Regions from separate parts of the Micromonospora pisi genome, predicted to be linked through region 3. Evidence: riboswitches for the same ligand, from Rfam matches in the RefSeq annotation. Region 3 holds a riboswitch; each other region holds the start of a gene.

Evidence for each region. Region 3 has a riboswitch for cyclic di-AMP ahead of BDK92_RS18725 (C39 family peptidase). Riboswitches for the same ligand answer to the same signal wherever they lie in the genome.
Region 1: it holds a riboswitch for cyclic di-AMP, as region 3 does, so the genes downstream of both, BDK92_RS12095 (coiled-coil domain-containing protein) here and BDK92_RS18725 (C39 family peptidase) in region 3, are expected to answer to the same signal.
Region 2: it holds a riboswitch for cyclic di-AMP, as region 3 does, so the genes downstream of both, BDK92_RS21045 (coiled-coil domain-containing protein) here and BDK92_RS18725 (C39 family peptidase) in region 3, are expected to answer to the same signal.

The regions. Positions count from the first base shown of each region.
Region 1 covers NZ_RBKT01000001.1:2,943,151-2,950,626, reverse strand. Annotated here, with positions in the region: gene BDK92_RS12115 (DUF4118 domain-containing protein) at 1-159, shown strand, start outside; gene BDK92_RS12110 (erythromycin esterase family protein) at 168-1,454, shown strand; gene BDK92_RS12105 (hypothetical protein) at 1,597-2,283, shown strand; gene BDK92_RS12100 (MarR family winged helix-turn-helix transcriptional regulator) at 2,335-2,877, opposite strand; gene BDK92_RS12095 (coiled-coil domain-containing protein) at 3,137-4,147, opposite strand; cyclic di-AMP (ydaO/yuaA leader) riboswitch at 4,151-4,282, opposite strand; gene BDK92_RS12090 (copper resistance CopC family protein) at 4,459-5,334, opposite strand; gene BDK92_RS12085 (hypothetical protein) at 5,424-5,798, shown strand; gene BDK92_RS12080 (hypothetical protein) at 5,818-7,167, shown strand; gene BDK92_RS12075 (cation diffusion facilitator family transporter) at 7,275-7,476, shown strand, end outside.
Region 2 covers NZ_RBKT01000001.1:4,940,349-4,947,824, reverse strand. Annotated here, with positions in the region: gene BDK92_RS21055 (O-antigen ligase family protein) at 1-14, opposite strand, end outside; gene BDK92_RS21050 (glycosyltransferase family protein) at 112-1,377, opposite strand; cyclic di-AMP (ydaO/yuaA leader) riboswitch at 1,879-2,009, shown strand; gene BDK92_RS21045 (coiled-coil domain-containing protein) at 2,013-3,047, shown strand; gene BDK92_RS21040 (glycoside hydrolase family 65 protein) at 3,132-5,555, opposite strand; gene BDK92_RS21035 (HAD family hydrolase) at 5,552-6,304, opposite strand; gene BDK92_RS21030 (DUF4442 domain-containing protein) at 6,376-6,840, opposite strand; gene BDK92_RS21025 (hypothetical protein) at 6,882-7,476, opposite strand, start outside.
Region 3 covers NZ_RBKT01000001.1:4,423,630-4,431,105, reverse strand. Annotated here, with positions in the region: gene BDK92_RS18730 (YbhB/YbcL family Raf kinase inhibitor-like protein) at 58-597, opposite strand; cyclic di-AMP (ydaO/yuaA leader) riboswitch at 1,406-1,549, shown strand; gene BDK92_RS18725 (C39 family peptidase) at 1,962-2,786, shown strand; gene BDK92_RS18720 (hypothetical protein) at 3,061-3,288, shown strand; gene BDK92_RS18715 (serine hydrolase domain-containing protein) at 3,306-4,496, opposite strand; gene BDK92_RS39705 (hypothetical protein) at 4,791-5,894, shown strand; gene BDK92_RS18705 (right-handed parallel beta-helix repeat-containing protein) at 5,896-7,476, shown strand, end outside.

The DNA of each region.
Region 1 (7,476 bases), 1.5 Mb from region 3:
CGGTACGGCGAGCTGCACTGGCACGGCGCTCGGAGCGCCGGCTACCTCCTGCTGCTGGTCGTCGCCGTGCTCCTCGGAACGGCTCTGGGATGGGTCCGGCGCTCCCGGCCCGGGTCGGTGGCCGGAACGGGGCGGTTTCATACCCGGTCGGCGGGGTAGCCCCGGGCATGCAGGTGCACCGGCTCGGGGGACCGGGCGACTTCGATCCGCTGCTGGGGTTGGCCAGCCGTGCCCGGGTGGTGATGCTCGGCGAGGCGAGCCACGGCGGGTACGACTACTACCGGCTGCGTGAGCAGTTGACCCGCCGGCTGATCGTCGAGTGCGGGTTCAACTTCGTCGCGGTCGAGGGCGACTGGCCGGACTGCGACCGGGTGCACCAGTCGGTGATCTCCGCGCCAGGTGGTGACTCCGACCCGCAGCTCGCACTGGAGCGGTTCGAGCGTTGGCCGACCTGGATGTGGGCGAACGCGGAGGTGGCCCGGTTCTGCCGTTGGCTGCGTGCCTGGAACCTGGAACGGCCGGAGTCGGACCGGGTCGGTTTCCACGGCCTCGACGTCTACTCCCTCTGGGAGTCGATGCACGCGATCTTCGAATATCTGGGTGACGACGACCAGGAGGCGCTGGCCGCCGCGCGCGAGGCGTACCGGTGTTTCGAACCGTACGGGCAGCAGGTCGAGGAGTACGGGCTGGCCAGCAGGTTCGTCTCGGCCAGTTGCGAGGACGAGGTGGTCCGGCTGCTCGGCGCGATCCGTGCCCGCGCGACCACCGACGGGGCGGCGACGGGTGGGGAGCCGACCAGTGGGGCCGACCGCTTCGCGGCCTGGCAGAACGCCGAGGTGGTGGCCGGGGCGGAACGGTACTACCGGGCCATGGTGGCGGGCGGGCCCCAGTCCTGGAACATCCGCGACATCCATATGGCCGACACCCTGGACCGGCTGCTGGACCGGTACGGTCCGGACACCCGGGCGGTGGTCTGGGCGCACAACACCCACATCGGTGACGCACGGGCCACCGACATGGCCGACGCCGGCATGATCAACATCGGTCAGCTCGCCCGCGAACGGCACGGAGCCGAGGCGGTGGCCCTGATCGGCTTCGGCGGCTACCAGGGCAGCGTGGTCGCCGCCCCGCGCTGGGGCGCCCCGGCGGAGATCATGACGGTGCCGCCGGCCCGACCCGGCTCGATCGAGGAACGGCTGCACCGCATGCTGCCGGAACGGGCGCTGCTCGTACTCGCCCACGGCGACCGGCCGGCCTGGTTGAACGAGCCGGCCGAGCACCGGGCCATCGGGGTGGTCTACGACCCGTCGTTCGAGGAGTGGGGCAACTACGTACCGACCCGGTTGGCCGAACGGTACGACGGGTTCATCTGGTGCGACCAGACCACCGCCCTGCACGAGCTGCCGGCGAACGCCGAGCCGGGCGAGCTGGAGACGTACCCGGCCGGGACCTGAGCCCGGTTTTCGATCTTCACTGGCGTCGGCCCCCGGTTTGGTCGATGTCCGGTTCGGGGTAGCAGGACGGGTGGGCGGATTTCCCGTGCCGCCCGCCCCGGCGGGTGTACGGACCCCGCCGCCCCGACTCCGAGGAGGATCGATGCGTACATCGGCGATAGCGACGGTCGCGACGCTGGCCGGGCTCGGCCTGGCCGTAGCCGGCTGCGGTGAGGGATCGGTGGTGGGCATGGCCACCCCGAACCCGAGCGCCGCTACGGGCAGCGCGGCACCGACCGGCAGCGCGGGTGCCTCCCCGCCGTCCGCCGGTCCGGTGGCGTCCTGCGTGACCGGTGACTGGCGGACCACCTCCGCCGCCGGACAGACCGGTGGAGCCCTGGCCAGCGCGAGCATCAGCGGCGGGGACGGAGTTCTGGTGAAGGTCGGCCCGACCGGTGCGACGACGGTGGACTTCGCCGGGATGCGTCCGGTGAGCTTCAACGCGCAGCTCGGCGATGCCAAGGTCGCCGGCCGGTTCAGCTACGCGGGGCAGGCCAACGGCACGGTGAGCACCGGGGGGACCGGCGGCACGGCCGGTGACTGGGCCCCGATCCCGCCGCTGCAATGGGGCGACACCCGGGTCACCGTCGAGCTGACCGAACCGGCGCCGGCAAAGCTCTTCGACAACGTCCGGATCGCCGAGTACGTCGGCGACGGCGCCACCCGCAGCGCCGACGTGGTCGACATCCAGCCACTGCTCGGTGCCGGGCGTTACCAGTGCGGCGGGAACACGCTGACCCTGACCCCGAAGGATGCTGGCGGCCTGACCTGGGTGCTCAACCGCGCCTGACCGGTGGCCCCGGCTGTCCAGGCCGGTTGGGCCAGACCCGTGAGACAGAACCTAGACGTCGTGCGAGGCGGTGTCGGTCGGGCAGTCGGCCGACTCCGCGTCGCACGGCTCGGCCTTCACCGGCGGGCAGACGTCCTTGTGGAACCCGGCGCGCACCTTGTCGGAAATCTCGGCGAGTACGTCCAGCTGCTCGGGGGTGAGCACGTCGATCACCCAGCGACGGACGTTCGCGACGTGTTTGGGCGCCGCCGAGATGATGGCCTCCCGGCCGGCTTCGGTGATCCGGATGAACGCGCCCCGGGGGTCGGTCAGGCAGGGCTCCCGCTCGACCAGCCCACGCCGGGCCATCCGCCCCAGGTGGTGGGTGAGTCGGGTCTTCTCCCACTCCAGGTGCGCCCGAAGCTGGAAAATCCGCAGCCGGCCCTCGGGCGCTTCGCTGAGGTGCACCAGGACGGCGTAGTCGGTCTCGGAGAGGCCGGCATCGGCGAGGAGTTGGCGGCCGAGCCGGTTGTGCAACTCCATCTGCATGGTGATGAACGAACGCCAGGCGCGCTGCTCCCGCTCGTCGAGCCATCGTTCCCCGGTCGTTGCCACCTGACCATGATACTGGCCAGGCTGACGTGTCATCCTGGCTTGTCGGGCGGGGGAGAAACCGGGCGGGGGAATCAGCCCGGCCGTCACGTAAGTCCGGTACTCACCTTCCGGTGGCGCCCGCCAGGGTGTCCCAGGTGCACCCATCGTCGCTGATCACTGGGCTGTCCGTGACCACCGTCACCGGTGAACGGCTCAGGCCCCCGTCCCCAGCTTCGTGGCTGGGCGGGGGCCTGGTGCCGTGGGTCGACCGGGCGTCGGATCAGAGCATGGACATGTGTACGTGGTCGGTGTGGTCACTCTCACCGCTGTACGACTGCCAGCCGGTCGCCGGGAACCAGATCTGCCTGTACCAGATCACGTAGAGGATGCCGAGGCGATCCGCGTTGCGGACCAGGAACGCGGTCAGGTTGTTGCCGTACAACCTCTGCGCGTTGGTGCTCGCGGGGGCGAAGCCGCTCTTCAGCAGCGACCAGTCGCAGGCCCGGCCCTTGGGGTGCTCGAACGGCCCCCCGTTGCGGTGACAGCCGACGAAGAGGTTGAAGCCGGCCTTCTTCACCTCGTTGTACGCGTGCAGCGTGCGCGGGGTGATGCAGCCGCTGGTGGTCGGGTCGTTCTTGCTGCACGACTCCTTCGGCCAGCCACCGCTGGCCGTACGCGGTGCCGGTGCGGCCACCGCCGAGGTGGCACTGACCAGGCCGTTGGTCAGTTTTTTGCCGCCGACCAGGGCGAACGCCTTTTCGGCGTCCGACTTCTGTCGGGCGATCACGGCCTGCTGCTTCTCCTGCTCCTTGACCTCGGCATCGGCCAGGGCCTTGGCACGGTCGGCCAGTTCGCGAGCGGCGTTGAGTTCGTGCAGTTTCTGGTCGTTGACCGCGTTCATCTCGTCGAGCGCGACCGCCCGTTGGAGGAACGAGTCCGGTGACGCGCTGTTGAGCAGCACCGAGACCGCACCGAGCTTTCCGGTCCGGTAGGTGCGGGTGGCGATCTCGGTGACCTGTGGGGTCAACTCCTCGATCTGGGCCTCGGCCTTCTGGAGTTCGGCGGCGAGAACCCCCTGGCGCTTCTTTGACGCCTCGAGCGCGGCCTTGGCGTCGAGGAAGCGGCGGCCGGTCTGCTCCAGGACCTCGCTCAACAGCTGGCCGTCGGACTCGGCCGGCGCCGGTGGCGTGGCGGGCGCGGCCTGGGCCGCGGCGGAGAACGGCACCAGCAGGAGGGAAGCGGTGAGCAGAGCCAGGGCAGGGGTGAACCATCGGCGGAGGGGTGCCGTCATGCAGGATCCTTCCGTTGGTCGCCGACCGGGTTAGCTGACGGGTTCGGGATGGAAGTGATCCCTACCGCTTTCGCGGATTCACCCCGGGTACTCGGTTCCCCGGTTCGTCCATGGACGATTAGGCGACGGTCCCGCCGGCACCGGTTGGCGCCGATTGGCGTTGACCGCGAAGAATCCTACCGCGTGGATCGACATCTTGTGCACGCCCCGACCCGTACGAAAAGCGTTATGGGACAACGACTTTCGGTTATCATCCGCGTATTCGACAACGGCGTGTACCGCGGGTAATGGTGGTGCCGGGGATTGTCGTGTCAGCGGTTGCCGCCGCGTTTGCGGGACGGCTGCGTGTTTCGCGCCGACTGATTGGCGACCGCCTTTCGGGCCGCCGCCGCTCGTCGGGCGGCGGCGGAGGTGGCCGGACGACGGCGGTTCGCCGGGCCGGTGTTGATCCGGGCACCCCGTTTCGGTCGAACCACCAGGAAGACCATTGCCGCCACCGCGACCAGCAACAACACCGGCAGCAACCAGGTCATCACTCCACTGTCGCCGGTGGTGCCGCTGGCGTTCCCGGTGGGTGGCGGGGGCGGCGCGGTGGTGTGGGTGCTGGTGGTGCTGCCGGGATTCGCCGAGGACGGCGGCTCCGGGTTCTCGGCGGCGGCCACCAGCGCCGGATCGGCGGAGTTGGTTGGCGGGCTCCAGCCCTGCGGTGCGGCGGTCGGCGTACCGGAGTAGGTGAACTTGACCGTGCCGCGTACCGGTTCCCGGTCCGAGGCGACCGAGAGGTAGCTGGCGGTGTACTCACCCTTCTCCGGCCAGTGCGCCACCTGCACCAACGCGGCGTAGCCCGTGTGGTAGAGGCGCGGCTCCCACTTCCCGTTGACCAGGAACAGCTCGGTCACCGGGCGGTCGAGTCGTTTGTCCAGGCCGGGCCGCCAACCGGCGTCGACCCGTACGCCGCTCGGCGCGGTCACGGTGAAGTACGCGTTCGCCGCGGGCGCCTCGGTGAAGTAGAGCTCCAGCGCCTGCTTCGGTTGCGAGACAGTGGCGCCGGCCACCGGATCGGAGATCGCCAACTGTCCGTGCGCGGAGGCCGGCGACCCGGCCACGACGAGCGCGACCGCAGCGCCGAGAACGACGGCGAGCAGGCGGCATGCCGCGTGGACGGTAACCATCCGGGTCGATCGCATCGGCCCATCATGGTGGCTTCCGCTGTGCCCGGCAAGACGCTACAGTCGCTTCCCAACGTCTCGGGACCGGCCTGTCAGGGGAGATGTCGATGTTGCCCGCTATCGGCCGCCGCCGCGCGCTGGCCGCGCTGACCGGTGCGATCCTGCTCTCCGTCGCCGGTACCGGCTGCGGGTCGAGCGAGGCGCCGGCCGACCCGGGTTCTCCGGTCGAGGTGGCCATCACCATCACCGGCGGGCGGTCCCAGCCGCAGCCGGGTCGGGTGGACGCGAAGAAGAACCAGCAGGTCAGGATCACCGTCACCAGCGATGTCGCGGACCGGGTGCATGTGCACGGGTACGAGGTCGGCGCGGACCTGATGGCCGGGCAGCCGGCCACGGTCGAGTTCGTGGCCGACATGGACGGTCTGTTCGAGGTCGAGACGCACCAGACCGGTCTGCTGCTGTTCCAGCTCCTGGTCCGATGAGCGATCCCGCCCCGGTCCGATGAGCGATCCCGCCCTCGGTACGTTTCCCGAGCTGCTCGCGCACGGGGTCGGCGGCCGGCAGGATCTGCCTATTCCGTTCGGCTTCGCGGTGACCGGAGCCGCGCTCGCCCTGGTCATCTCGTTTGTCGTGCTCGGGGCGTTCTGGCGGGAGCCGAGGCTGGGTGACCCGGAGGCGGGCCGGCCGCTGCCCGAGCGGGTCGGCCGGGTGGTCGACTCGGCCGGGTGGCGGTGGGGGCTGCGCCTGCTGGGCCTGGTGGTCGTCGGCTACTTCGGCATCGGGCTCTTCCTCGGTCCCGACCTGGACCGGAATCCGACCGCGGGCGCGTTCTACGTCCTGTTCTGGGTCGGGCTGGTTCCGTTGTCGCTGCTCTTCGGGCCGGTCTGGCCGGCGCTGAACCCGCTGCGTACGGGCTTTCTGCTGGTGGCGGCGGTGCTGCGCCGCGATCCGCGCCGGGGACTGCTGCCGTTGCCGGCGCGACTCGGCTACTGGCCGGCCGCGCTGGGACTGCTCGCCTTCGTCTGGCTCGAACTCGTCGCGCCGGACCGGGCCACGGTGCCGGTCATCCGGACCTGGCTGGTCGCGTACGCGATCGTGGTGCTGGTCGGCGCGGTCGTGTTCGGGGTCGACTTCCTCGACCGGGGTGACGCCTTCGAGGTATACAGCGACCTGGTGGGGCGGCTCGCGGTGGTCGGCCGTCGGGACGACGGCGTGTTGGTCTGGCGCAACCCGTTGGAGGGGATGAGCGCGTTGGCGCCCGCTCCCGGGTTTGTCGTCGTCGTGGTGGTCCTGCTCGGTTCGACGCTGTTCGACAGCCTCTCCAACGCGCCCGCCTGGTTCCGCTTTGTGCAGAACAGTGAGTTGCCGCCGGTGTTCACCAACACCGTCGGGATGCTCGCGCTGATCGGGCTGGTGCTGGCCGCGTACGGCCTGACCTGCCTGCTCGCGGCGCGGCTGGCGCCGGGGGTGCGACCGGGTGAGGTCGCGGCCGAGATCGCCCACTGCATCGTGCCGATCGCGGTCGGTTATGTGCTCGCGCACTACTACTCGCTGCTGGTGCTGGAGGGGCAGCGGACCCTGGCGCTTCTCTCCGATCCGCTGGTCACCGGCACGGCGAACTGGCTCGGGACCGCGCACTGGTCGATCAGCGCAGCTCTGGTCACCCCGTCCGGGGTGGCGACGCTGCAGGTGACCCTGATCGTGCTCGGGCACCTGATCGGCACCGTGCTCGGCCATGACCGGGCGTTGGTGCTCTTTCCCGGCCGGGCGGCGGTCGCCGCGCAGGTGCCGTTGCTGGTGCTGATGGTCGGTTACACCGTCGCCGGTCTGTTGCTGCTCTTCGCCGGCTAGCTCCGGTTACTCTCTGTTGGTTATCGGTCACCCGTTTCGCCTTTGACTTGCACACATAGCGATGTACGCATACTTTGGGCGAAGGTGGCGACGACGAGGGGGCGACCATGGGTGCGGGTCACGACCACGGCGGACACGTACGACGAGCCGGCGAACGACACCGCCGACCCCTCTGGGCGGCACTCGCGGTGCTGACCGTCTTCATGATCGTCGAGGCGGTCGCGGCCTGGCTGACCGGATCGTTGGCTCTGCTCTCCGACGCCGGCCACATGTTCACCGACGTACTCGGCATCGGCATGGCACTGGCCG
Region 2 (7,476 bases), 520 kb from region 3:
AGGGCGAAGAGCACCAGGACACCGACCCGCAGGGGAACCCCGCCGACGATGGACAAGACACGCTTCATGCCGTACGTCCCCCACGCTCGAGTAGTCGTGCCCCGACGGTCGTCATCGGATCGGGGGCCGTGCGAGCTCGGCGGCCAGCAGGTCGCGAAGCACCTGTCCCCGCTCCGCCCAGCCGTGCCGACCGGCACTGTCCATCCGATCGGCGATCACGTCGTCCGCGACGGGCGCCAGCATCCGGTCCAGGTGACCGACGATGTCGGCGGCGCCGGCCGCGACAACGTGCGGGTTGTTCCGTGCGAGCGTCTGGACCGAGGGCAGCGGTGTGCTCAGCACCGACAGGCCGGACGACAGGTACTCGAAGCACTTGAGCGGGCTGACGCCAGTCGTGTAGTCGTTGATTGCGTACGGGATGAGCCCGACCGCGCAGGTGCCAGCCGCCGCGGCGAGCTCCTCGGGGGTGAGTAGGCCCAGGTAGCGGGCGCCCAGTGCCTCCAGCCGCTGCAGTTCGGCGGTGAAGCTTCCGCCACCTGCGGCCAACGGACCGGCCAGCAGCAGTTCGCCGCGTCCCCGCAGCGCCGTGGCGACGGACTCGAGCAGCGGCATGTCCAGCTTCGCGGTGGTGAGGTTGCCGGAGAAGATCACGGCGGGCCTACGTTCCGCGGCCGGACGACTGCCCTCGACGAACACGGAGACGTCCGCGACGTTCTGCAGCAGCTCGACGCGGGGGAAGCCGGTGCTGACGAGGTGCTCGTGCACCGCCTGGCTGGTAGCGATGGCGACAAGTCCGGGGCGGGCCGCGAGGCTCCGCTCGCCCTTGCCAACGGCCACGCCGTCGATGCCCGGGAACTTCGCGAGCAGGTCGACGCAGTGGTAGACCACGACGTCAGCAGCGGTTTCCAGACCGTAGGTCACCGGCGTGAAGGTCCACAGGACGCGCGGGCGGCTAGATTGCAGCCACGGAGCGGCGGAGCGGCGGAGCAACGCGCGGTTCAGCGGGCGGGTGGGTGCACGGTGCAGGGGCACGACGAGCGGGGAGACGACGTTGGTGCGGTCCGGTCTGGGCCGTCCGGGTGTTTTCGGTCCGTCCGCGGGAGTCGCAAACGCGCGGCGCGCTCGCGCCGCCATCCGGGCTACATCGGCTCGCCGCAGGGTCGGCCGCCGCAGGCCGAGGGATTCCACGAACGTCACCGCCGCCGTCACAGCGAGCTCGCGGGTGACGTAGTGCTGGTTGGTGGCGATCGCCGAATCCCACTCGGCGGTGCCGAGGATCAGCACGTTCGCCGCAGGCTCCGGATTGCTGTGTGCCGCGTCCGGCATTGATCCCATCCCGACTAATTTGCCGGCCTCCGCGCCGGCGAGCGGGATCATGCTACGCGAATGGTCCTCGCGAGCGAACACCCGAGTCGCTCGGAGATCGATTCGTAGCGTTCGGTGCACCACGTGGTCACAAACCGCCCTCGCATCCGCCAGTACCATCCGCCAAGAGCCCGGCGAGGTATCAATCGGTGGGACGGGCGAGACCGTCTCGATATTAATCGAAGGTTCTTCGGGTTGTTCCAGACTGGATGATGAAGTTCTACCCGTTACGTCTCGGTATCCGCACCACCTCCACCGTCAACCGGACACAGTGGTGCCCGCAATCGCCTACGACAACCCCGTGGTCAAGCAGCGACCGGCCGATTGATGGAAATGGGCGAGAACGGGTGCGCCGACCTCGTCACGACTGGGGAGGTGCCCGCCAGGAAGTGGCACACCGCCACTAGCAGGAAAAATCCCCGGTGGCGACGTAGATTCAGCCACGATAAGTCCGACTGATCCGGTAATGTCTCCCTCGGTTCCGACCCGGTGGTTACCCCCTCGAGCTGTCGGCGACGACCGCCGCCCAATCGCCATCGTGCGAGCCGGGGAACCAGGTAGGTGGGGTGAATCCGCACTCGCGGTAGGGGTAGTTCCGTCCCGAACCCGTCAGCTAACCCGGTCGGCGGCCGACGGGAGGAACGTGCATGACGACACCTATGCGTCAGCGGTTCTCGCTGGCCCTGACCCTGCTCGCCGCGGTGAGCACACTCGCCGGCGCGGCAGTCGCGGCCGGACCCGCCGCAGCCGCGCCCGCTGGCCCGGTCACGCCGGGCGACGAAGGCGGCAACCCTCTCTTACGCGACGTCCTCGAATCGACCGGGCGAGGTTACGCGGCGGCCAGCAACGCGGTGGAGAACTCACGCAAACGTCAGGCCGTACTCGCCGACGAACTGCGACAGATCGAGGAGCAGCTCTCCCTGATCGGCCCCGAGGTCGGTGAGGTGGCGGTGAACGCCTACCGGCTCGGTCGGATCGGACCGCTCAGCGCACTGCTCGGCAGTGCCGGGCCGGACGAGTTCATGAAGCGGGCCGAGGGCCTCGACCTGATCGCGCAACGCGACAACAGCAAGCTGCGCCAGCTTCGGGAAGCGCGAAACCGGGCCAGCCGGGCCAAGAGCGCGGCCGACGCGGCACTCGCCGAGGAGCAGCGGCACCTCGCCACCATGGCCAAACAGAAGCAGGCGGCGGAACGTGCCCTCGCGCAGGTCGGCGGCATCGCCACCGAGGGGTTCGTCGACGCCGCCTCACCGGTGGCGGATCCGGCCCCACGTAGCCGGGACGGGTCCTGGCCGGCCCAGTCCTGCACCCGCTCCGACCCGACGACCAAGGGCTGCCTGACGCCGCGCACCCTGCACGCGCTCGAGGAGACCCGGCGCCTCGGCTTCACCAGGCACGTCTCCTGCTACCGGACGGGCGGACCGTTCGAACACCCGAAGGGCCGGGCCTGTGACTTCTCGGCGCAGCCGAACGGCTTCGGCGGCGACGCCACCGGCGGCGACAAGACGTACGGCAACAACCTCGCCGCGTTCCTGGTCCGTAACGCCGACAAGCTCGGCATCCTCTATGTGATCTGGTACCGGCAGATCTGGTTCCCGGCGACCGGGTGGAAGACGTACTCCTCGGCGCACGGCGACCCGTCCAGCGACCACACCAACCACGTACACCTCTCCCTGCTCTGACCGGACGGGCCCGGCGGCCCTGCTCTGACCGGACGGGCCCGGCGGCCCTGCTCTGACGGACGGGCCGGGTGGCACGGCGGCGTACTACGCCTGGGGCTTGCCCGGGGTCTGCGGCTCGATCGGCGGGGCCGAACCGGCGCTCTCGGCGACCGAGGCCCGGCGGGCCGGGGCGCGGCCGGGCGGCTGCTGCGGTGTCGGACCCACCGCCGACGGCGGCGGGTTCGGCTTGGTGACCGGTTCGTCACACGTGACCCGGACCCGCTCGCCGTGGTGGAGCAGGTCCACCGTGCCGCTCCGGTCGCCGTTGCGCAGCGCGTACGTCGTCTCCCGTTCCCGTACGTCCACCCGCAGCCGGTGCCCGTGCCAGACCAGTGAGAACTCCAACCGGTCGATCCGGTTCGGCAACCGGGGCGTGAAGGAGAGGATGTCCGCGTGGTCGCGCATGCCACCGAAGCCGGCGACCAGTGCGATCCACGCCCCGGCCAGGGAGGCGACGTGGACCCCGTCGCGGGTGTTCTGGTTCAGGTCGTGCAGGTCCATCAGGGCGGCTTCGCCCAGGTAGTCGTGGGCCAGTTCGAGATGTCCCACCTCGGCGGCGAGGACCGCCTGGGTGCAGGCGGACAACGACGAGTCACGAACCGTACGGCGCTCGTAGTAGGCGAAGTTGCGGGCCTTCTCCTCCGCGGTGAAGGCGTCCCCGCGCCAGTGCATCGCCAGCACCAGGTCCGCCTGCTTCACCACCTGCTTGCGGTAGAGGTCGAAGTACGGATAGTTGAGCAGCAGCGGGTACTTCTCCGGCGGGGTGCCCGCGAAATCCCACTCCTGGAGCTGGGTGAAACCCTCCACCTGCTGGTGCACCCGAAGTTCCGCGTCGTACGGGATGTGCATCGCGTTCGCCGCGTCCCGCCACGCGGCGGTCTCCTCGTCGTCCACCCCGAGCCGCCAGGCGTGGTCACCGTGCCGGCCCACCGCCTCCGCCGCCGCGAGCAGGTTCCGCTGCGCCATCAGGTTGGTGTAGATGTTGTCGCTCTTCACCGCCGTGTACTCGTCCGGACCGGTCATCCCGTCCAGGTGGAACCTGCCGGCCCGGTCGTGGTGGCCGAGCGAGCGCCACAGCCGGGCGGTCTCGACCAGCAGCTCCAGCCCGACCTCGCGTTCGAAGTCCAGGTCACCGGTGGCCTGCACGTACCGCCGTACCGCGTCGGCGATGTCCGCGGCGATGTGGAACGCCGCTGTTCCCGCCGGCCAGTAAGCGGAGCACTCCTGGCCCCGGATCGTCCGCCACGGGAACGCGGCCCCGTTCAGCCCGAGGGTCCGCGCCCGTTCCTGGGCCATGTTGAGGGTCGAGTGCCGCCACCGCAGTCCGGACACCACGGCCGACGGCAACGTGTACGTCAGCACCGGCAGCACGAAGGTCTCGGTGTCCCAGAAGACGTGCCCGTCGTACCCGGGACCGGTGAGCCCCTTGGCCGCGATCGGCCGCAACTCCGCCCGCGCCCCCGCCTGGAGCACGTGGAACAGGCCGAAGCGGACCGCCTGCTGCACCTCCGGATCGCCCTCGACCCGTACGTCCGAGGTGTCCCAGAAGGCGTCGAGGTAGTCGCGCTGTTCGGCCAGGAGCCCGCTCCAACCGGAGAAGCGGGCACCGGCGAGCGCGGCGCCGACCTGGTCCCGCAGTGCCGGGCGAGACCGTTCGCTGGACCAGCCGTACGCGATGTACTTGTCCAGCCGGATCCGCTCCCCCGGCTGGGTGACGCAGGTGACGGTGGTCCGGGCCCAGTCGTCGAAGGTCTCGGTGCTGAGCGTGGTCCGGGTCGGTCCGTCCAGTTCGTGACCCATGGCCGCCGCGAGCCGCAGCCCGCTCGCCCGGGTGTGGTGAACCAGCAGGCCGCCGTCCTCCAGTGCCAGGTGCTCCTCGGACTCCAGCGGCGACTCCAGCACCGCCGCGACCCGGGGGTCCCGGCTCTGCGCGGGCAGCACCTCGTTGGCGACCAGTTCCGACTGCACGATCAGGCGCAACGGCTCGTCGACCGGTTCCACCTCGTAGCGGATCGCCGCCACCGACCGCTGGGTGAAGGAGACCAGCCGGGTGCTGCTGATCCGGACCCGCTTGCCGGCCGGCGAGCGCCACAGCACCGACCGGTGCAGGGTGCCGGCGCGCAGGTCGAGCACCCGTTCGTGGTCGAACAGTTCGCCGTAGCGCACGTCGAACGGTTCGTCGTCGACGAGGAGCCGGATCAGTTTGCCGTTGGTGACGTTGACGATGGTCTGACCGGACTCGGGGAACCCGTACCCGGCTTCCGCGTACGGCAGCGGCCGTAGTTCGAAGAAGGAGTTCAGGTAGGTGCCGGGCAGTCCGTGCGGCTCCCCCTCGTCCAGGTTGCCGCGAAGTCCGATGTGCCCGTTGGCCAGCGCGAATACCGACTCGGACTGGGCCAGTACGTCCACGTCGAGCCGGGTCTCCCGGACGTGCCAGGGCTCCACCGGGTACGCCCGCTCGCGGATCATCGGGTTCCCTCTCTGCCGAGCAGCTCGGCCAGGTCGGTGACGACGACGTCGGCCCCGTGCGCGCGCAGCGCGTCGGCCTGCCCGACCCGGTCGACGCCGACCACATAGCCGAAGCCGCCGGAGCGGCCCGCCTCGACCCCGGCCAGCGCGTCCTCAAAGACCGCGGCCTGGTCGGGTTTGACCCCGAGCAGTTCGGCGGCGGCCAGGAAGGTGTCCGGGTGCGGCTTTCCGCGTAGTCCGCGCTGGGCGGCGACGATGCCGTCGACCCGGGCTTCGAGCAGGTCTTCGAGACCGGCGGAGGCGACCACGTCACGGCAGTTGGCGCTCGCCGACACGACCGCCCGGCGCAGCCCGTGTCCGGCGGCGGCGCGCAGGTACGCGACCGAACCGTCGTACACCTGGACGCCGTCGGTGTGGATCCGCCGGAGCAGGATCTCGTTCTTACGGTTGCCGATCCCGTTGACCGTGTCCGCCCGGGGCGGGTCGTCGGGGCTTCCCTCCGGCAGCACGATGTTCCGGGAGGCGAGGAAGGTACGGACGCCGTCGGCGCGCGGCCGGCCGTCGACGTACTGGTTGTAGTCCGCCCCCGGGTCGTACGGCTGGAAGGGCTCACCTCGGTCCGCGGCCCGGCGGCGCAGGAAGTCGTCGAAGGTCTCGGCCCAGGCGGCGTTGTGGACCCGGGCGGTCTGGGTCAACACGCCGTCCAGGTCGAAGAGGCAGGCGGTCACATGACCGGGTAGGCCCAGCACATCATCAACTTATCCGCATGGACGGGCCGGATAAACGTCTTTGCGTCACCCGGCTCGCCGGTCGTGCCCGGTTACTGCCGGCGCAGCGTCCAGAGCACGGTCATCTCGGCGGTCAGCTCGCCGTCCTCGGTGCCGATCTCGACCAGGACCGGGAACTCCGGCCGGGTCCCGCCGTCGAACTCGGAGATCACCTCGGGAACCGGACGGCCGAGCCGGGCGGTCGCCCGGACCGCCCCGAGGGCGAGCTTCCGGTAGCGGATGTCGGCGGCGACGGTGAGCGGTACGGCGCGGTCGAGCAGCCCACCGAAGGCGGCCAGGACGACCGCACCGGACGCGGTCTCGCCGAGCGTGAAGAGCGCACCGGCGTGTGGCCCGCCGACGTGGTTGTGGGCGGCGGGCGAGTCCGGCAGCCGGACCGTGGCCCGGACACCCTCGGCGCCGTCCGGGGCGATCTCCACGAATTCGAAGCCGAGGGTGCGGGCGAACGGCACCCCGTCGAGCATGCCGGCGGCGATCTGACGTGAGTCGATGGTCATGGCCGGAGGCTACTCGTCAGTAATTTGTTCCGGCAAGGGTCTCAGAGATTGGCGATGGTCCGCAGGATCTCGGCGTAGAAGTTTCCCTCGATGCTGCGGAAGAACGCGAAGTCCTGGTCAGGGCTGCCGAAGAACGGGCGCAGGGTCCAGGCGAGCTGGGTGCCGACGAACCCGAAGAGCAGGATCCAGATGTAGAGCAGGGTCATGCTCGCCGGCCGCTGACCGGAGGTCGCGACCCGGGCCGCCGGCTGCGGCCGGTAGAACCCGGCCGGTGCCGGGTGGAACTGCGGGTGCGGTTGGGTCGCCACCGCCACCAGCGCGGGCGGCGGGACGGGCGTCGCGGCGGCAACCGGTACGGCGGCCGGCGCCGTACCGTCGCCGTTGACCGCGCCCACCGTGGCCGGCACCGGCTGCGCCGGGACACCGCCCTCGACCAGCGGCGCACCAACGGTCGCCGGGGTCGCCGTCGCCGGGACCTGCGCGGGTGTCGTCGGAGCCAGCAGGCCGTGCTCGTTGAGCACCTGCATGCCGCCGGTCAGGAACCTCAGCCCGACAAATGCCGAGAGGGTCAGGATCGCCACGTTCAGCAGCTTGAAGAAGCCGTAATCGGGTGCGGTGATCAGGAAGAAGAGACTG
Region 3 (7,476 bases):
CACCGACGCCAGCAGGTACCCGTCCCCGGTGTCGGCCGCTCACTCACTGTTCCGCGCTCAGCCCTTGACCTGGAACGTCGGCCGGATCACGGCGCGGGCCAGGGTGTGGAAGGTGAGGTTGAAGCCGACGTAGGCCGGGCTGGCGTCCGGCGTGAGGTCGAGCTTCTCCACATCCAGGGCGTGTACCGCGAAGAGGTAACGGTGCGGACGGTCGCCGGCCGGCGGCGCGGCCCCACCGTACGCCTGGGTGCCGTAGTCGTTGCGTATCGCGAACGCCCCGCCCTCGGCGGTCCCGGCCATGCCCGCGCCCCGGGGCAACTGGGTGACCGACGCCGGGATGTTGACCAGGACCCAGTGCCAGAACCCGCTGGTGGTGGGCGCGTCGGGGTCGTAGCAGGTGACCACGAAACTGCGGGTCTCCGCCGGGAATCCGGACCAGGTCAGCTGGGGCGACTGGTCGTTGCCGCCGACGCTGGGGTGGGCGAACTCCACGTCCAACGGCTCGCCGTCACGTACGTCGTCGCTGGTCACGGTGAACGCCGGGACCGGCGGCAGCAGGTCGTACGGATCCGGCGGAATCGGTCGGTCGAGGCTCATCAGGAAGTCCTTCCAGAGATCGGGTGACTCGGAGTCTTTCTACCCTGTCCCGGCCGACCTACGGCTGCCGGTGCCGAAATACCCCCGACCGGACGTACCGGGCGCGCGACCAGCTCGACAGGAGCAGAACCCGACCGCTGGAGAAGCGGAATCCGTTGGCCCTGGGGAATGGTCGGACGAAGAATCGGGGAGGCCATTCACGATCCGCCGAACCCGTGACGACAGCGCCCAATTGCCGACGTCATTCCCGTCGACCGTCCCGTACGTAGCCCGGTCATTCCCGGACGACGCCACGGTGACCCTGTCGGTCCGCGACGCCGCGCGGGCCCGGTCGCGAATCCTCCGCCCGGCCCCGTTCGCCCGATAGCCCCGGACCCGGCGACCGGCAGCCGGGCATCCGGTGGCACGGAGGAACGGATCGGCGCTGGGTCGGGACAGGGCCTGACTGGCTCGACGGCCCGGCCCGATCGGACGAGACCGGGCGGCACGGTCGGTCGAGAGCACGGGGAAATTCGGCCGAATTGCTTCCAGGAAGTATTCAGCCGAGGTCGAGCATGGGCGAGCGTGGCCACCCCATTCGCAAATGCGACATCCATTGCCTCCGGTAGGCAAGGGGGCACGGCCACCCCAGTCAAACCGCTCAGCGGGGCAACAAATACTTTCCGTGATCATGAAACGGTGCTCACAGATCGACCACAACAGCGGCATGGGTCACGGTTTTTGCAGGCCAAGCGGGGTTGGCAGGAGCAGATGCGGCCCAGTAACGTCAGCCCGTCTGGTCCGGCCAATAGTCACCGCGGGTGACACCGGAACAGACCCGCTGAGTCGTAATTGTTACGAGCCGGGGACCCACAGTAGTCATGGGGTGAATCCGCGAACCTTTGGTTCGCGGTAGGGCGAGCTTCCCGCCCGAATCCGTCAGCTAACCCGGTAGGCGGTCTCGGAAGGAGAACATGCTCCGTGCAGCGCAGTATCTGCCGTGGCCCCTCCCTCGGCCACGTCCCCCGACACCTGCCCTGGTCCGCCCGCACCGAGGCGCGGCCCAACACGCTGGATCACTAGGGCGCAGGCGTACGACCGTCGACGCGAGCAACGCGCGCGGTCGGTGACGCGAGTACGCGCGTGACCGGTAGGTGATACGGAAACGTACGGCATTCATTTGTCGTGCTCGGTCATCCGGTAACGCATTCCACCGCATCTGTGGTGGCGGATCAGCACACCCCGATCCGGCCCACCGGGCTGGCGGCTACTGCCGCCGGACCCTTTGCGCGCACTCGTCACGCGATTGGCCCCGGCAGAGACATAACGCCATCCCGAAACATGTGCCCCCGATCGCAGATCGGCACATCTGCGGAGGAAATTCAATGAAGCATCGTCAGCAACTGCGACTGCGTCGCATCGTGACCGCCAGCCCGTACCGGGCCAGCGTCGTCTCCGCCGCGGTCCTCGCGGTGGGCCTCACCACCGGAATTCTGCTCACCCAGGGCCACGGACCGGTCCAGGCGGAGAACCCGTCGACCGTCGCCGTCGCCGAGAAGATCGGCGGCCAGGCCGCCGGCGAGATGGCCCCCGCCCCGGAGGCGCCGGCGCCGACCGTCACCTCGGCGGCGCCCAGCGCTCCGCCGTCGACCCCACCCGCCACCACCAAGGCCCCGGCCAAGCCGGCCAAGAAGGCGCCGCCCGCGTCGAAGGTGCTCGACTACGAGTACGAGGCGCAGATCAACGGTTGGTACTGCGGGCCGGCAGCCACCCGGATCGCCCTCACCGCACGCGACCGGTCACCGAGCCAGGACGAGGTGGCTGCCGCCCTGGGCACCACCGGCAACGGCACCAACTCGGCCGACGACACCACGCGTGGCCTGAACCAGCTCGCCAAGACCGACTTCTACCGGAGCACCTTCATCCCCGGCGCGCCGTCCCCGGCCCAGATGGACCAACTCCAGGCTGACGTCGTACACGCGATCAGCAACGGGTACGCGGTCGTGGCGAACATCGTCGGCTCGGCGACCGACACCGAAGGCGGCTGGCACGCGTACGACGGCGGCCACTACCTGACCGTGGTCGGCTACCGCGACAACGGTCGGACCGTCCAGATCGCCGACCCGGCGTTCGTCAACGGGGTCAGCTCCTACTGGATGACCACCATCGACCTGGCCAACTGGATGGCCACCCGGGGCTACTCAGCCTGACCCACCCTCCCCCCGGCCCCGGGCTCCGACCGTTCTGGTCGGCGCCCGGGGCCATCCGTACCAGCGGGCCGGTCAGCGCCTTGCCACAACCATCCACGGATGCGTGCGTTGACACTGTCGTGACCATGGCCCACGCCGACCAGGCGAAGACAGATGACCGCAAGGTCCAATTGGTCGGTTGTATCCCTAGTCGCCATTACGAGTCGGTCACCGCGCGCCCGCGCGCCGAACGGAGGGTCCAGGTGTTGGCCATGCCACGTCAGGTGTCAGCTCCATGAGCCGCGTCGACGAACCGCTGACCCGGGCCGGGATCTGGGAGGCGGCCGCGATGACCATCGCCCAGCACGAGGACCGGGGCACCTCCTATGCCCCCGGCACCTGCGCCTGCTGCACCCCGGACGGCTGCGCCCAACTGCGCTGGGCGATCGAGGTACGGGCCGGTCGTGACCCGGACTATCCGCTCGCCGCGCCCGTGCCACCGGATCTGAAGTCACTGGGGTAAGGCGGGGACCGGACCGACTACGCCTCGATCGCGAGCCGGGCGAACTCGTCCGCCGCGCCGTTGAACAGGAAATCCGTGGTCTGGGTCAGGGCGATGGCGATCAGCCCCTGCCGGGGGTCGTTGAACCAGGACGTGCCGTAACCACCGTCCCAGCCGTACCGGCCCGGCACCGGGGAGACATCGTCGGGCTCGACCGCGACCGCCATGCCCAGACCCCAGCCGCGCCCGCCGAGCAGGACCCCGCCGCCGGCGATCTGCTCCCGGGTCAGGTGGTTGGTCGTCATCAGCTCCACCGACTCCGCCGACAGCAGTCGCTCACCCTGGTGCACGCCCTTGTTCAGCAGCAACCGGGCAAAGGTCAGGAAGTCGTCGGCGGTCGACAGCAGCCCAGCGGAGCCGGAGGGGAAGGCCGGCGGGCTCGCCCACTCACTCGGGGTGGAGACCGTACGCAGTTCCAGCTTGCCGGTCTGGAAGTCGGTCATGTAGTAGCTGGGCAGCCGACGGGTGTACTCGGCGGGCAGCCAGAACCCGGTCTCGCGCATGCCGAGCGGGTCGAAGACCCGGGCCCGCAGGAAATCCCCCAGCGGCTGGCCGGCGGCACGCGCGACCAGGACACCCAGCACCAGCGTGCCAACGTTGTACTGCCAGCGCTCACCGGGCTGGTACATCAGCGGCAGGCTGGCGAACCGCTTGATCCACTCATCCGGCTCATGCGGCGTACGCGGATCCGGCTGCCCCAGCACCAGGTCCAGTTCGTGGACCGCCTTGTTGATCGGGAACGGCGGATCGAAGCTCGGTTCGAGGATCATGCCGAACCCCATCCGGAAGGTCAGCAGTTCCTCGACCTTGATCGGACGCTCGGCCGGCACGGTCTCGTCGAGCGGGCCGTCGATCCGCTTGAGCACCCGACGGTCGGCCAGCTCAGGCAGGAGCCGGTCGACCGGCTCGTCCAGATCCAGCCGGCCGTCCTCGACCAACATCATCGTCGCGGCGGCGAGGACCGGTTTGGTCAGCGACGCGATCCGGAAGATGGTGTCCCGGCACATCGGCCCACCGTCGTGGAAGGCGGTGAAGCCGATCGTGTCCACCCGTACGTCGTCGCCCTTGGCCAGGAGCGTCACCAGGCCGGGCAACTCGCCCCGGTCAACCCTGGCGGCCATGGCCTCGTGCAGCCGATCGACCCCGGCCTGCGTCAGTTCGCGCGTCATGCTCGCAACCTCCGATACGTACGGTTCCGACGATGGGTCGAACCGTAGTTCGACAGATCTACATGCACTGTGGCCCATTCTTGCCCCCAACACCGACAGTCAGCACGTCTGACACATCTGTCGACCGTTCCCGGGTGGACCCGTGGCCGCGCGGCGTCCCACCCCGAGCCGTCGGGGTGTGTCCCTGAACAGGAACATGCCGGGACATCTGGTCAGTGCGTAGACAGGGTGACGGTGCCGTGGGCTCGGAGGAACGGCAGCCGATCATGATCTAGGGCGCGAAGGGAACACGCGATGGCGCAGCCGACCGGACTGGCGACGACCGAACCGGAGCTCATGCCGGCGCAGGTCGCTCCGGAGGCCACACCGGCCGGGACAAGGCCACGGGGTGCGCGGGCCGGCTTTGTCGGGGCCTTCGTGCAGACCATCCGACGTGGCCAACAGGGCTCGCCGGTGGGCCAGATCGCGGGCTCCGCACTGGTCATCGTGGTCCTCGCCGCGATCGTGGTGGCCAGCGGCGCGCTGCTGAACAAGAACGCGAAGCCGGCCAACGCGGCGGCGGAGACGACCACGGCGGGCGCCTCCGCCACCCCGACCCATTCGAACGGCACGACCTCGACCGGTCAGCAACGCCCGGGAGCGCCCGGTGCACCCGGGCTGCCCGGTGCCCCGGGTGCACCCGGTCTACCCGGAGCACCCGGCGCCCCGGGCGCACCCGGCGCGCCCACGGTGGGCGCACCCGGCGCACCCGCCGCTGGCGACTCCGGCGGTGGCGGCACGACCGCCGGGAGCAGCAACACCGGGACCACCACCGGCGGCACGACGCAGAACGTGAACACCTCGAACCGGGCGGTGACCAAGCCGGTCACCTACAGCGGGGTCGCCGGCCTCGGCTGCACCGGCGCGGGGACGACCTACCAGGAGTACGGCTGGTACCTCAACGGTGACGCCGGCTGGTTCACCCTCGGCGGTGGCAGCTACACCGGCAACGGGTGCAGCGGCAAGTTCCACGACATCCCGATGTCCGGTCAGGCGAACACCGACACGGCCGGCCAGGCGCTCGTATGGGGCTTCAAGGTGGGCAGTGCCGCGCAGTCCTGCACCCTGTCGATCTACGTACCGACCAGCTCCAGCTCGCGGGACGTGGCCGCCACCAACGCGCACTTCGCGGTCGTACACGGCACCACCATCGACAACACCACCTACGTGAACCCGTCCGGCGACCGTTCCGTCAACCAGCGGGACAACCACAACAAGTGGATTTCGCTGGGGACCTACCCGGTGCACAACGGAATGATCGGCATCAAGTTGACCAACCGGGGCGACCCCAACGGTTACCCCATGACCTACCCGCACCTCGCCGGGGGCGCCGCTAAGGCCCAGTGCGTCGCTGAGTGACGTGCGGGCGTCGTTCGAGCGGGTGGCGCCCCGGGGCTGGGGCACCCACCGCAGCATCGGTGCGGCGGTACGCGCCGCCGCACCCGGCGCCACGGTGACAGTCCAGCCCGGCGAGTACACCGAGCGGCTGGTCCTGGACAAACCAGTGGTCATCCGCGCGGAGGGAGGCGCGGGCAGCGTCCGGTTGATCGGTGCCGGCGGCCCCGCGCTGACGTTGCTCGCCGAGTCCGGCGCGGTACACGGCCTACGGGTGGAGGCGACCGGCGACGCGGTGGCGGTACTGGCCGAGCGGGGCGCGATCACCCTGGAGAGCTGCGAGATCCAGGGCACCGTGCAGATCGGCGGGACCGCCGCCCCGGTGCTGCGCAACTGCCGGGTGGAAGACGGCGGGATCGTCCTTGACGACGCGAGCACCGCAAGGCTGGTCGACTGTACGGTCACCAGCGCCCCGGGCACCGGCGTACTGGCTCGGGGAGACGCGGCACCGGAGCTGACCGGCATTCGCGTGGCCCACGCCGCCGGGGACGGGATCGTCTTCGCCGGCGCGGCCCGGGGCCTGCTCGACGACTGCGAGATCGGCCGTCCCGGCGGCACCGGCCTGGTGCTGCGGGAGCAGGCGGCCCCGACGGTACGGACGGCCCGGATCCGGGATCCGCGCGGCGACGGCATCCGGGTCGAGGGTCCGGTCGCGCCGGCCACCGGAACGAAGACCGCCGGGAACGATTCGGGCCGGATCGGGGGGACGGCCGGCGCGACGACCGGCGGCCCGCTGCTGGAACGCTTCGAGGTCGCCCGCGCCGGCGGCTTCGGTGTCTGGCTCTCCGGTTCGGTCAACGTGGTGGTACGCGACGGCACGGTCACCGGTCCCGCGCGCACCGGTGTGCTGATCGAGGGCGACGCCCGGGTACGCGTCGAGGGTTGCTCGGTGACCCACGCCGGTAGTTCGGGGTTCGCCCTGCGGGACCGGAGCGACGTGGTGGCGGAGCGGTTGACCGTCGACCGGGCCGGCGCCAACGGTCTCCTGGTCAGCGACGACGCGCGCGCCCGCCTCTCCGAGGTACGGATCGGCGCCACCCGGTACACGGCGCTGCACGTCGGCGGCCGGGCCGAGGTCACCCTCTCCCGGGGCGATCTGCACGACACCCCGGAATTCGGGGTACGGGTGGTGGAGTTGGGCCTCGCCGAACTGGACCGGGTCACGGTACGTGGCGCCGGGATGACCGGAATCGGCGTCGCGGACCGGGGTGGCCTGACCGCGACCGACTGCACCGTCACCGGCGGCAGCACCGGCATCTCGCTCGCCGGACGGCACCGACCACTGCTGCGCGACTGCAAGGTGCTGCGCAGCGGCGAGATCGGCGTACACCTCGCCGCCGGGGCCGGGGCCATCCTCTCCGGCTGCGCCATCAGGGAGAGCGGCGACGTCGGCCTGGACCTGGCGGAGGAGTCGACGGCGCTGGTCGACGGGTGCACGATCGCCGACACCGGTGGCACCGGCGTGGTGGTGGGGTCCGGGGCGCGCCCGGCGATCCGGTCGAGCACCGTCTCCGACCCCGGCAAGAACGGGATCTACCTGCACGCG